2 regions of the Terrihabitans rhizophilus genome follow, and region 1 is predicted to be linked to the other one. Evidence: riboswitches for the same ligand, from Rfam matches in the RefSeq annotation. Region 1 holds a riboswitch; the other holds the start of a gene.

Evidence for each region. Region 1 has a riboswitch for cobalamin ahead of SCD90_RS07055 (TonB-dependent receptor plug domain-containing protein). Riboswitches for the same ligand answer to the same signal wherever they lie in the genome.
Region 2: it holds a riboswitch for cobalamin, as region 1 does, so the genes downstream of both, metE (5-methyltetrahydropteroyltriglutamate--homocysteine S-methyltransferase) here and SCD90_RS07055 (TonB-dependent receptor plug domain-containing protein) in region 1, are expected to answer to the same signal.

The regions. Positions count from the first base shown of each region.
Region 1 is NZ_JAXAFJ010000003.1:147,530-153,419, forward strand. Features, by position in the region: gene SCD90_RS07045 (FecCD family ABC transporter permease) at 1-330, opposite strand, end outside; gene SCD90_RS07050 (ABC transporter substrate-binding protein) at 334-1,164, opposite strand; gene SCD90_RS07055 (TonB-dependent receptor plug domain-containing protein) at 1,194-3,107, opposite strand; cobalamin riboswitch at 3,234-3,424, opposite strand; partial or broken gene metH (methionine synthase) at 3,586-5,890, shown strand, end outside.
Region 2 is NZ_JAXAFJ010000001.1:662,907-668,796, reverse strand. Features, by position in the region: gene metE (5-methyltetrahydropteroyltriglutamate--homocysteine S-methyltransferase) at 1-1,955, opposite strand, end outside; cobalamin riboswitch at 2,073-2,272, opposite strand; gene SCD90_RS02945 (ribonucleoside-diphosphate reductase subunit alpha) at 2,754-5,651, shown strand; gene SCD90_RS02940 (ribonucleotide-diphosphate reductase subunit beta) at 5,749-5,890, shown strand, end outside.

The sequences.
Region 1 (5,890 bases):
GATGGCCGCGAGCCCCGAATAGAAGGCGATGACCGCGCCAAGCGCCGCCGTCGCCGACACGCCGATGACGCCGGGATCGGCCAGTGGGTTGCGCAGCCAGCCCTGCATGGCCGCGCCGGATATGCCGAGGCTGAAACCCACCATCGCCGCCAGTGCGGCGCGCGGCAGGCGCAGTTCGAAGAACACCACGCTCTCGACGGTCTGCCGGCCGGCAAGACGCGATGCGATGGCGGAGCCGATGTCCAGATGATGGCTGCCGACGACCGCCGACGTGGCGATCAGCGCCACCATCAGAACGGCGAGAAGCGGAATGAGCAGGCGCGGGTGCATGGGTCAGTAGCCGCGCTGGCGGCGATGGATGCCTTCGGCGGCGCGGCGCAGCACGTCGACGGCTGTGCCAAGCTGGGGCCCGGGGCAGGTCCACAGCCGCGACGGCAGGGAAACGATCGCGATGTCCGCCGCGAGCTTTCTGAGGGCCGGGTGGTGCACGATCTCGCTCGCCAGGGCGGGACCGCCGCCCGGCTCCGCATCGATGATGAGCGCCTGCGGGCGCAGCAGCAGTGCGTCTTCCAGCGAAAATTCGCGGTTCTCGTCCTGCACCCTGACGATGTTGGTGAAACCGGCTCTGCCGATCAGGTCGTCCAGCAGGGAACCCGGTCCGGTGGGAAAGCCATAGGCACCGATCACCGCGGTCCGTATGGGAGCCTGCACGCTTGCGGCGCCGGCGAATTTCTCGTTCAGATCGAGGAGAAGGGCCTCCCCGCGTTCTTGCGCGCCGATCCGGGCGGCAACCGTTCGGATGGCCTCCCGGCTTTCCTCCAGCGTGGTGGGCGGCGGCAGTTCGAGCACTTCGAGCCCCGCCAGTCTCAGGAGACGCACTGTCGTGCGCGTGGTGTAGGTGCCGGCGATCACCAGATCGGGGCGAGCGGCGAGGATCTCCTCCACCGCCCCGCCATTCGCAGGAATGCCGCCGGCCAGATTTGCGACGGTCGACTGCCGCTCGTCGCGCGCAAGCCAGGTGACGGAGGCCACCTGCCCGGGCTGCGCGAGCCTGAGCAGCAGTTCATCCGCGCAGAGATTGAGCGAGACGATGCGCTGCGGCGCAGCCGTCGCCACGGTGGGGACCACCATGGCAAGAGCGGCGATGGGGAGGAAGCGCATCATCCCTGTTCCGTTGCGCGGCCGCGTCCGCGTCAGAAGTTCACGCGCGCGCCGATGATGGCAGTGCGGCCAAGCGAGCCGTAGCCATAGACCTCCTCATATTCCTCATCGAGCAGGTTTTCGAGCCGGCCATAGATCTCGGCGTTCTCAGTGACCTTGTAGCCACCGCGAAGGTTGATCAGCACATAGTCTCCAAGGTCGACCCCGACGGGGTTGAAGAAGGCGTCGAAGATCGTATCCCGCTGGTCGCCATTGTAGACAACGCCAAGGTTCAGGTTCGCGCGGTTCTGGAGGAAGCTGTAGTTCACGTCGAGGCTGGCGATGTGCTCGGGCCGCCGCAGCAATTCCTCGCCCGTCGGGTTCTCGCCGTTGGTCCATGTATAGGCTGCCCGCAGCGTGACGTTCTCCATCAGGCTCGCCGAAACCGCCAGTTCAACGCCGTCCACCCGCGAGGTGCCCTCGAGGTTGTTTGATGTCTGGCCGCTGCCCTGGATCAGGTCCTCGATGCGCTGGTTGAAATAGGTGGCTTCCAGCAGCAGGCGGTTGTCGAGGAACGAGTGGTCCACGCCCACGTCCCAGCCGCGCGCCTTCTCCGGCTCCAGATCGGCATTGCCGTTATAGGTCGGGGTGCTGCCGTAGAGCTCGAACAGGGTCGGGTTCTTGATGCCGGTGCCATACGAGGCGCGGAGCTTGGTGCCGGTGGCTTCGAAGGTGTAGGCGCCGGTCAGGCGATAGGTGGTGTGGTCGCCGAACAGGTCGTTCTGATCGTGCCGCACGCTGCCGGTGAGGAACAGGTCGTCCCAGACACCGAGCTGGTACTGGCCGACAAGGCCGGTCTGCGAGATGGAGCGGTCGAAGCTCGAGAACGAGCTGTCGGTCGTCGCCTCGTCCTCCTCATGCTCGGCCGCGAAGGTCGCCTTGTGCGAGAGGTCGGGCAGCGCGTCGGAGCGGTAGGAGAAGCTGGTCTGGTAATCCAGCTTGGTCTTGTCGCCCACGTTCTCGTAGGTCGGATCGCCTGCAGACAGAAAACGGGTTTCGAGATGCGAGCGGCTGGCGCCGAGGATGTGCTCCCAACGGCCGTCCATCAGGTCCAGCTTGGCCTGTGCCCGGCCGAAGAACTGCTTGCCGTCGACGCCGGCATCGCTGTCGAACGGGCCGTTGCCGAAATCGTCATCCGACTCTCCTTCGAAGTCGGTGCCGCGCCCCACGAAGTCGAAGCGCAGATTGTCGAGCGCCTGAAAGCCGAACTTCGCGAAGGCGGTGCCGTTCTCGTAGCCGTCCTTCTCGCTGAAGCCGCGCCATTCCGATGCGGTGGAGAAGCCATCGGTGCGAAGGCCCTGGGCGCTGACGAGGAAGTCGAACCGTCCTTCCTTGCCGCTTATGGACGCGCCGCCTGCGGCCGTGTTGCGGGTGCCGCCTTCCGCGAACGCGGACAGACGGGGTTTGCCCTCGCCGCGCCGGGTGATGATGTTGATGACACCGCCCACAGCGTCCGAGCCGTAGAGGGCGCTCTGGGGGCCGCGCAGCACCTCGATGCGCTCGATGTCCTGCACCAGGAGGTTGGCGAAGTCGTATTCGCTGTCGGCCGAAGGATCGTTCAGTTCCACGCCGTCGAGCAGGACAAGCGTCTGATTGCCCTCTGAGCCACGGATGCGGACCTGCGTCTTCGCGCCGAGCACGCCGCCGCGGTTCACGGCAACGCCGGGAACGCTTCGCAAGGCGTCGGAGACGAGCCGCACCTGCCGCTGTTCCAGCTCCTCGCGGGTGATGACGGTGACGGCGCTGCCCACCGCCTTCGCCGGCGTCGGCGTGCGGTTGGCCGTGACCACGATCTCCTCGAGATCGGCGGAGACAGTGTCTCCATTCACGACCGGCGTGGTCTGCGCGTGAGCGGTGGTGAGCGTGGCGCACAGCGCGACGGAGGACAGGAGGAAAGCGCGGAACATGAACAAGCCCTGGGCGGAACGCCGAAATGGTGCATCACCCGCGAGCGCCATCCCTCGCGCCCGCTGCCCACGGGCAGACCGGCACTTCAGGACAACCCACCGGCACACCCCGTCCGATGCTTTCGCGCATGACCATGCGTGACGGCAGGTCTCCTGGCTCACGGGTGTCTTCCCGCGCCGCCTTCCCGGATCTCTCCAGTGGCATGTGGCGCGGGACCGCCGTTTACAGTTGCGGGGGCAGCCGCGGCGTTGGGGCAAGCCCCGCACCGCGTTCCCTTTTGATCCTCCTGCGAGGAACCGTCAGCCATGCTCATCCCGCAGATCGCGCCGCATTGCAAAGGGGGCGCGGGCTCATCACCTTGAGAAATCACCGTTTTATGGCTGTCCGGTCACGCTTCTTGGCTGTTGTTGCCTTTTTGCGATAGACCGGGCGCCCGAGGCGGGTCATCCCGCATCGTATCCGCGCCGAGGTAATCCCATGTCCACACGCGAAGAACGCCGCGCCGCTCTCGACGAGCTTGCGAAGACGCGCGTCATCATCCTCGACGGGGCGATGGGCACGGTGATCCAGGGCTACAAGCTTCAGGAAAAGGACTTCCGGGCCGAGCGCTTCCTGGACCATCCGGTGGACCTTCAGGGCAATAACGACCTGCTGACCCTGACGCGGCCGGACGTCATCAAGGCCATCCACCGGCAATATCTCGAAGCCGGAGCGGACATCCTCGAGACCAACACCTTCAACTCCACCACCATCTCGCAGGCCGAGTACAAGCTGGAGCACATCGCGGCCGAGCTGAACCGCGAAGGTGCCCGCTTGGCACGCGAGGCGGCTGATGAGATGGAAGAGGAAACCGGCACCCCGCGCTTCGTGGCCGGGGCGCTGGGTCCGACCAGCCGCACGGCCTCCATCTCGCCGGACGTCAACAATCCCGGCTTCCGCAATGTGTCGTTCGACGAGCTGCGCCTTGCCTACAAGGAAGCCACGCACGCGCTGATCGAGGGCGGCGTCGACATCATCCTCGTGGAGACGATCTTCGACACCCTCAACGCCAAGGCCGCGCTGTTCGGCGTGCAGGAAGTGTTCGACGAGGTGGGCTTCGAACTGCCGATCATGATCTCGGGCACCATCACCGACCTTTCGGGCCGCACCCTGTCCGGGCAGACGACGGAAGCCTTCTGGAATTCCATCCGACATGTGAACCCGTTCAGCGTGGGGCTGAACTGCGCGTTCGGGGCCGAGCAGATGCGCCCCTATGTGGCGGAGCTTTCGCGCGTGGCGGACACGCTCGTCTCGTCCTACCCGAATGCCGGCCTGCCCAACGAGTTCGGCGAGTATGACGAGCAGCCGGAGACCACCGGCGAGCATCTCCATGAATGGAGCCATTCCGGCCTCGTCAACATCGTGGGCGGCTGCTGCGGCACCACTCCGTCGCACATCCGGGCCATCGCCAAGCGCGTCCACGGACTGCCGCCGCGCGAGGTGCCGAAAATCGAGCGCAGGATGCGCCTGTCCGGACTTGAACCCTTCGAGGCCCGCTCGTGAACGACGTCTCCACCGCCAGCTTCATCAATATCGGTGAGCGCACCAACGTCACCGGTTCGGCCCGCTTCAAGAAGCTGATCCTGAACGGCGATTACGACGCCGCGCTCGCCGTTGCCCGCCAGCAGGTGGAGAGCGGGGCGCAGGTCATCGACATCAACATGGACGAGGGCATGCTGGACAGCGAGGCCGCCATGGTCCGCTTCCTGAACCTCGTCGCGTCCGAGCCCGACATCAGCCGCATCCCCGTGATGATCGACAGTTCCAAGTGGAACGTCATCGAGGCCGGGCTCAAATGCGTCCAGGGCAAGTCCATCGTCAATTCCATCAGCCTCAAGGAGGGCGAGGAGCCCTTCCTGCGGCAGGCGCGCCTCATCATGCGCTACGGCGCGGCGGTGGTGGTGATGGCGTTCGACGAGCAGGGCCAGGCCGACACCGCCGACCGTAAGTTCGAGATCTGCGAGCGCTCCTACAAGCTGCTGACGGAGCGCATCGGCTTTCCGCCGGAAGACATCATCTTCGACCCCAACATCTTCGCCGTGGCGACGGGCATCGAGGAGCACAACAATTACGCCGTCGAGTTCTTCGAAGGCACGCGGCGCATCCGCCAGAACCTGCCGCACGCTCATGTCTCGGGCGGCGTGTCGAACGTGTCGTTCTCGTTCCGCGGCAACGAACCGCTGCGCGCGGCCATCCATTCCTGCTTCCTGTACCACGCCATCCGCGCGGGCATGGACATGGGCATCGTCAATGCCGGCCAGCTGACGCCCTACGAGGACATCCCCGCCGATCTGCGCGAGCGCGTCGAGGACGTGCTGCTGAACCGGCGCGATGACGCCACCGACCGGCTGCTGGAAGTGGCCGGCGACTTCAAGGCCGGAGCGGCCGCCGAAGTGGACATGAGCTGGCGCGAGCAGCCGGTGCGTGACCGCCTCGTCCACGCATTGGTCAACGGCATTACCGAGTTCATCGACGCCGACACCGAGGAAGCGCGCCAGATGTCCTCGCGTCCTCTCGACGTCATCGAGGGGCCGCTGATGGACGGCATGAACGTGGTCGGAGACCTGTTCGGCTCCGGCAAGATGTTCCTGCCGCAGGTGGTGAAGAGCGCCCGCGTGATGAAGAAGTCGGTGGGCTACCTGCTGCCCTTCATCGAGGAAGAGAAGCTGATCTCCGGCAACACGCAGCAGACCGCCGGCAAGATCCTGATGGCGACGGTGAAGGGCGATGTCCACGACATCGG
Region 2 (5,890 bases), on a different contig from region 1:
GGCTTCACGCCCGACGCCGAGAGCCGGAACGACTGCACCGCCCAATCCAGATATGCGTCCCACTCGCCGCGGCGCAGCGGCAGGCCCTCGCGGATGGCCGGCTCGTCGATCTGGATGATGGCGATTCCGGCGCGCTCAAGGTCCACCACCTCGTCGCGGATGGCCAGCGCGATCTGGCGGCAGGTGTCGGCGCGCGGGATGTCGTCGCGGATGAAGGACCAGAACAGCATGGTGACGGGGCCGGTCAGCATGCCCTTCATGGGACGGCCGGTAAGGGACTGCGCGTAGCCCGACCACTCCACCGTCATCGGCTTCGGCCGCGAGACATCGCCGAAGATGATAGGCGGGCGCACATAGCGGGAGCCGAAGCTCTGCACCCAGCCATGCTGAGTGAAGGCGTAGCCCGAGAGCTGCTCGCCGAAATACTGCACCATGTCGTTGCGCTCGAACTCGCCATGGACCAGCACGTCCACGTCGATTACTTCCTGCCAGCGCACGGCCTCTTCGGTGGCCTTGCGCAGGAACGCCTTGTAGTCGGCGTCGGAGAGTTGGCCCTTGGTGTTCGCCGCGCGGGCCTTGCGGACTTCATCCGTCTGCGGGAACGAGCCGATTGTGGTGGTGGGGAATGCCGGCAGGCCGAACTCGGCACGCTGGATCGCGCGGCGCTCCGCGAATGGCGCGCGCTCGGCGTCCCCGGGCGTGACGGCGGCAAGGCGCGACTGCACCGCCGTGTCGTGGATCTTGGGCGAGATGCGGCGCGAGGCGGCGGCCAGCGACGAGGCTTCCAGCGCGTCCGCCACGGCGGAACGGCCGCTGTCGAGCGCGCGGCCGAGGATCGCCAGTTCCTCGATCTTCTGCACCGCGAAGGCCAGCCAGGACTTCACGTCCGGATCGAGCTTCGTCTCCTGCTCCAGATCGATGGGCACGTGGAGGAAGGAGCACGAGGCGGAGACGATGATGCCGTCCGCGCCGCGCGCATCGACCACCGGCTCCAGAAGGTCGAGCGTCTTCTCCAGATCGGCCCGCCACACATTGCGGCCGTCGATGACGCCGAGCGAGAGGGCAAGCTCCTTTGGTGCGGCGGCTAGCAATGTGTCGAGCTGCCCCGCGCCGCGCTTGAGATCGACATGCAGGCCGGCGACCGGGAGCGATACGGCGGTGGCGAGATTGTCGCCCAGATTGCCGAAATAGGTCGCAACAAGGATCTTCAGCGAGGGCACGGCCTTCGCCAATTCGGCATAGGCCGTCTTCAGCGCGGCGCGCTCGGGGTCGGTCAGGTCGAGCACGAGCACGGGCTCATCAATCTGCACCCAGTCGGCGCCCTCGGCGGCCAACTGGCGCAGCACCTCGGCATAGACCGGCAGGAGGCCCGGCAGCAGGGACAGCCTGGCGAAGCCGTGCTCACCGCTCTTGCCGAGCTTGAGGAACGTGACGGGACCGACCAGCACCGGGCGGGTGTGCACGCCCAGCGCCTTCGCCTCGCGGAACTCGCGGACAGCCTTGGAGGAGGCTAGCGCGAACTCCTGCCCGGGCGTGAACTCCGGCACGATGTAATGGTAGTTCGTGTCGAACCACTTGGTCATTTCCTGTGCCGGCAGGCCCTTGCCGCCATGGGAATGGCCGTGCTCGCACACCGTCGTGCCATGGGTGCCCCGCGCCATGGCGAAGTAGGTCTCGACAGGCACTTCGCCGCCGGTCCAGCCGTAGATCTTCGGCACGGCGCCGACCATCGCGGCGGTGTCGAGCACATGGTCGTAGAGCGAGAAATCGTTAGAGGGGATCGAGGTGGCCCCCAGCGCCTTCTGGCGCTGCCAGTTTGCGGCGCGCAGCCCCTGCGCCGTTTCGGCGAGTGCCTCCGGCGCTGTCTTGCCGGACCATGAGGCTTCGAGTGCGCTCTTCAGTTCGCGGCGCGGCCCGATGCGCGGAAAGCCAAGGCTGCTGACGGTAATCGACATTGTACCCACCCCAATCTGCTGTGGCGTGGGCATGGGATCGCGTGGCGCGGCGGGGCGGTCCGGCATGGATCGCCCGCGATGCGCAGAATACGCGATCCATCGTGCACCCCGCCGAGGACGTTCTATCTGGCCGGGGCAGGTCTCCTGGCTCGCGGGTCACGGCCCGTGGGTCCTGCCTTCCCGGTGCTTGCGCACCAGTGACGTGGATGGACCCGGGCTCGCCGCTCACAGTTGCGGGGGCAGCTCCGGCACCACACCGGATTCCCTCTTAGCCATGGACGAACGCCGCCCACGGAACCTCGACGGGTGCAGAGTGGCAGTTGGCTGCACATGAGTCAATAAGGATATGCAGATTTCTTTATGTAGAAAGCATGGGTGTAGTCATCCTCTGTGCCTCATCCTGAGCTTGTCGAAGGATGTCGAGTGCGTTCCAGCATCCTTCGACAAGCTCAGGATGAGGTGTCCCTGGTTGGGGCTGCAGTTGAAGTAGGGCTCTCTCGACCGTTTTTGGCGATCTTCCCCGGAACGTTACCGTCTGGTGGAGAGCCCCGTTCTATCCCCGCAGTCCACAGGCTGCTCCACGCGATGGACGCGCCATCTTGCCACCACATCTAGATCGCAGAACAGGTTGCCGCCCAAGCTGTTGTATCCCGGTGACATCGTGAATCTTCTGGGGATAGGTGCCTGTGAGTCCCGCAGTTAGGAGTCGCTAATCGTCTCGAATCGGAAGACGTTCAGGATCAGCCGAGCAGCCAGAACCGCTAAAGAGCGTGGATGTCTGCTCTCGTACACCTATATATGGGGTCTGCCGTGGGAATTAACGTCGATCTGGGCCGTGAGGGCTCTGCAACGCCGGTGCACGCCGTGAACACACCGAAGACCCCCCAGTCCGGCTCCGTGCCGACCTTCCACGTGATCCGCCGCAACGGCTCCGTGACGCCGTTCGACCAGTCCAAGATCGCCATCGCGGTCACCAAGGCCTTCCTCGCCGTCGAGGGCCAGCAGGCCGCCGGTTCGCGCCGCGTGCATGATTCCGTCGAGGCCGTCACCGAGCAGGTCGTCTCCGCGCTGACCCGCCGCGTCGATTCCGAGCGTGCGCTGCACATCGAGGACATCCAGGACCAGGTCGAGCTGGCGCTGATGCGCGGCGAGCACCAGAAGGTGGCCCGCGCCTATGTTCTCTACCGCGAGGAACGCGCCAAGGCGCGCCGCGAGGAGAAGGCCGCCGCCGTCGCGACTGCGCCCGCCGCGCCGTCGCTGCAGGTTCGCGCCCCCGACGGCACCCTGGCGCCGCTCGATGAGGTGCGCCTTAACGCCGTGGTCGCCGAGGCCGTGGCCGGGCTGGACGGCACCGCCGCCGAGCCGGTGCTCGCCGAGACCCGCCGCAACCTCTACAACGGCATCACGCAGGACGAGCTCGCGCTGGCGCTCATCATGTCGGCCCGCACGCTTGTCGAGCAGGAGCCGAACTACGCTTTCGTCTCCGCCCGCCTGCTGAACGACCGGCTGCGCCGCGAAGCCCTGACCTTCATCAACGGCCGCCCCACGCAGGCGACGCAGGCCGAGATGGCCGAAGGCTATGCCGAGTACTTCCAGGCCTATGTGAAGCGGGGCATCGAACTTGACCTGCTCGACACCGAGCTCGCCCGCTTCGACGTGAAGCGCATCGCCGCCGCCATCAAGCCGGAGCGGGACCTGCTGTTCCAGTTTCTTGGCCTGCAGACCCTGTACGACCGCTACTTCCTGCACTCGAACAATGTGCGCTTCGAGCTGCCGCAGGCCTTCTTCATGCGCGTCGCCATGGGTCTCGCCATCCGCGAGATCGACCGCGAGGCCAAGGCCATCGAGTTCTACAGCCTGATCTCGTCGTTCGACTTCATGTGCTCGACGCCGACGCTCTTCAACGCCGGCACGCAGCGCCCGCAGCTGTCGTCCTGCTTCCTGACCACCGTGCCGGACGATCTCGACGGCATCTTCAAGTCCATCAAGGACAACGCCCTGCTCGCCAAATATTCCGGCGGCCTCGGCAATGACTGGACGCGCGTTCGCGGCCTCGGCGCCCACATCAAGGGCACCAATGGCGAGAGCCAGGGCGTGGTGCCGTTCCTGAAGGTGGCCAACGACACCGCCATCGCGGTGAACCAGGGCGGCAAGCGCAAGGGCGCGGTCTGCGCCTATCTCGAGACCTGGCACATCGACCTCGAGGAATTCCTCGACCTGCGCAAGAACACGGGCGACGACCGCCGCCGCACGCACGACATGAACACCGCCAACTGGGTGCCGGACCTGTTCATGCAGCGCGTCGAGGCCGACGGCATCTGGACCCTGTTCTCGCCCGACGAGACCGCCGACCTGCATGATCTCACCGGCGCGAAGTTCGCCGAGCGCTACGCCCATTACGAGGAGAAGGCGCGCCGCGGCGAGATGAAGGTGCACAAGGAGGTGCGCGCCACCGATCTGTGGCGCCGCATGCTCACCATGGTGTTCGAGACCGGGCATCCGTGGATCACGTTCAAGGACCCCTGCAACCTGCGCTCGCCGCAGCAGCATGTCGGCGTGGTGCACTCGTCGAACCTCTGCACCGAGATCACGCTCAACACCTCCGACACGGAAGTCGCCGTCTGCAATCTCGGCTCGGTCAATCTGGCGGCCCATGTCGAGGGCGGCACGTTCGACCGCGAGCGTCTGGCGCGCACGGTGAAGACCGCGATGCGCATGCTCGACAACGTCATCGACATCAACTTCTACACGATCCCGGAAGCGCGCAATTCCAACCTCAAGCACCGTCCGGTCGGCCTCGGCCTGATGGGCTTCCAGGATGCCATCAACATCCTGCGCATCCCCTACGCCTCCAAGGAGGCGGTGGAGTTCGCCGACGAGAGCATGGAAGCCATCGCCTACAACGCGATCCAGGCCTCCGTGGACCTCGCCGCCGAGCGTGGCCGCTATCCCAGCTTCGAGGGCTCGCTGTGGTCGCGGGGCATCCTGCCGCTCGATAGCATCAAGCTGCTGGACGAGGCGCGCGGCGTGACCGTGCAGATGGACCGATCCTCGCGTCTCGACTGGGACAGCCTGCGCCAGCGTGTCGTCACCACCGGCATGCGCAATTCCAACACCATGGCGATCGCCCCCACGGCGACGATCTCCAACATCTGCGGCGTGGCCCAGTCCATCGAGCCCGCCTACCAGAACCTCTATGTGAAATCGAACATGTCGGGCGATTTCACGGTGGTGAACGAGCATCTGGTGCGTGACCTCAAGGCCCGTGGCCTGTGGGACGCGGTGATGGTGTCGGACCTGAAATATTTCGACGGTTCGCTGGGCGCCATCGACCGCGTGCCGGACGAGATCAAGGCCGTCTACGCCACCGCGTTCGAGATTGACTCGTCCTGGCTGATCGAGGCGGCGTCCCGTCGCCAGAAGTGGATCGACCAGGCGCAGTCGCTCAACATCTACATCGCCAATCCCAACGGCAAGAAGCTCGACCAGCTCTACCGCCTGGCTTGGACGCTCGGGCTGAAGACCACCTACTACCTGCGCTCGCGCTCCGCGACGCATGTCGAGAAGTCCACGCTGAAGGGCACCGACGGCAAGCTGAACGCCGTCTCGGCGGGAACGGTGGCCGCGGCCCCCGAGTTCATCAATGTGCCGAATGCGTGCTCGATCGAAGACCCGACCTGCGAGGCCTGCCAGTAAGGCCCTCGCCAGCGGCGCCGGGTGAGCCGGCGCCGCCCCGATTGTTCAAGTGACGTCTCCGTGCGGCCCGGCCCCGGAGATCCCAAGGAAGAAGACGATGCTCGACTGGTCCGACACCACGCCCAACGCCCCCGCCAAGCAGCCGACCCATGCCGCCGTGCATGAGCCGGAGGCGGAAGCCGGCGACGCCACCGGCCTCGGCGAGATCGACCGCTCGGGCGGCCGCGTCTCCGTCGACG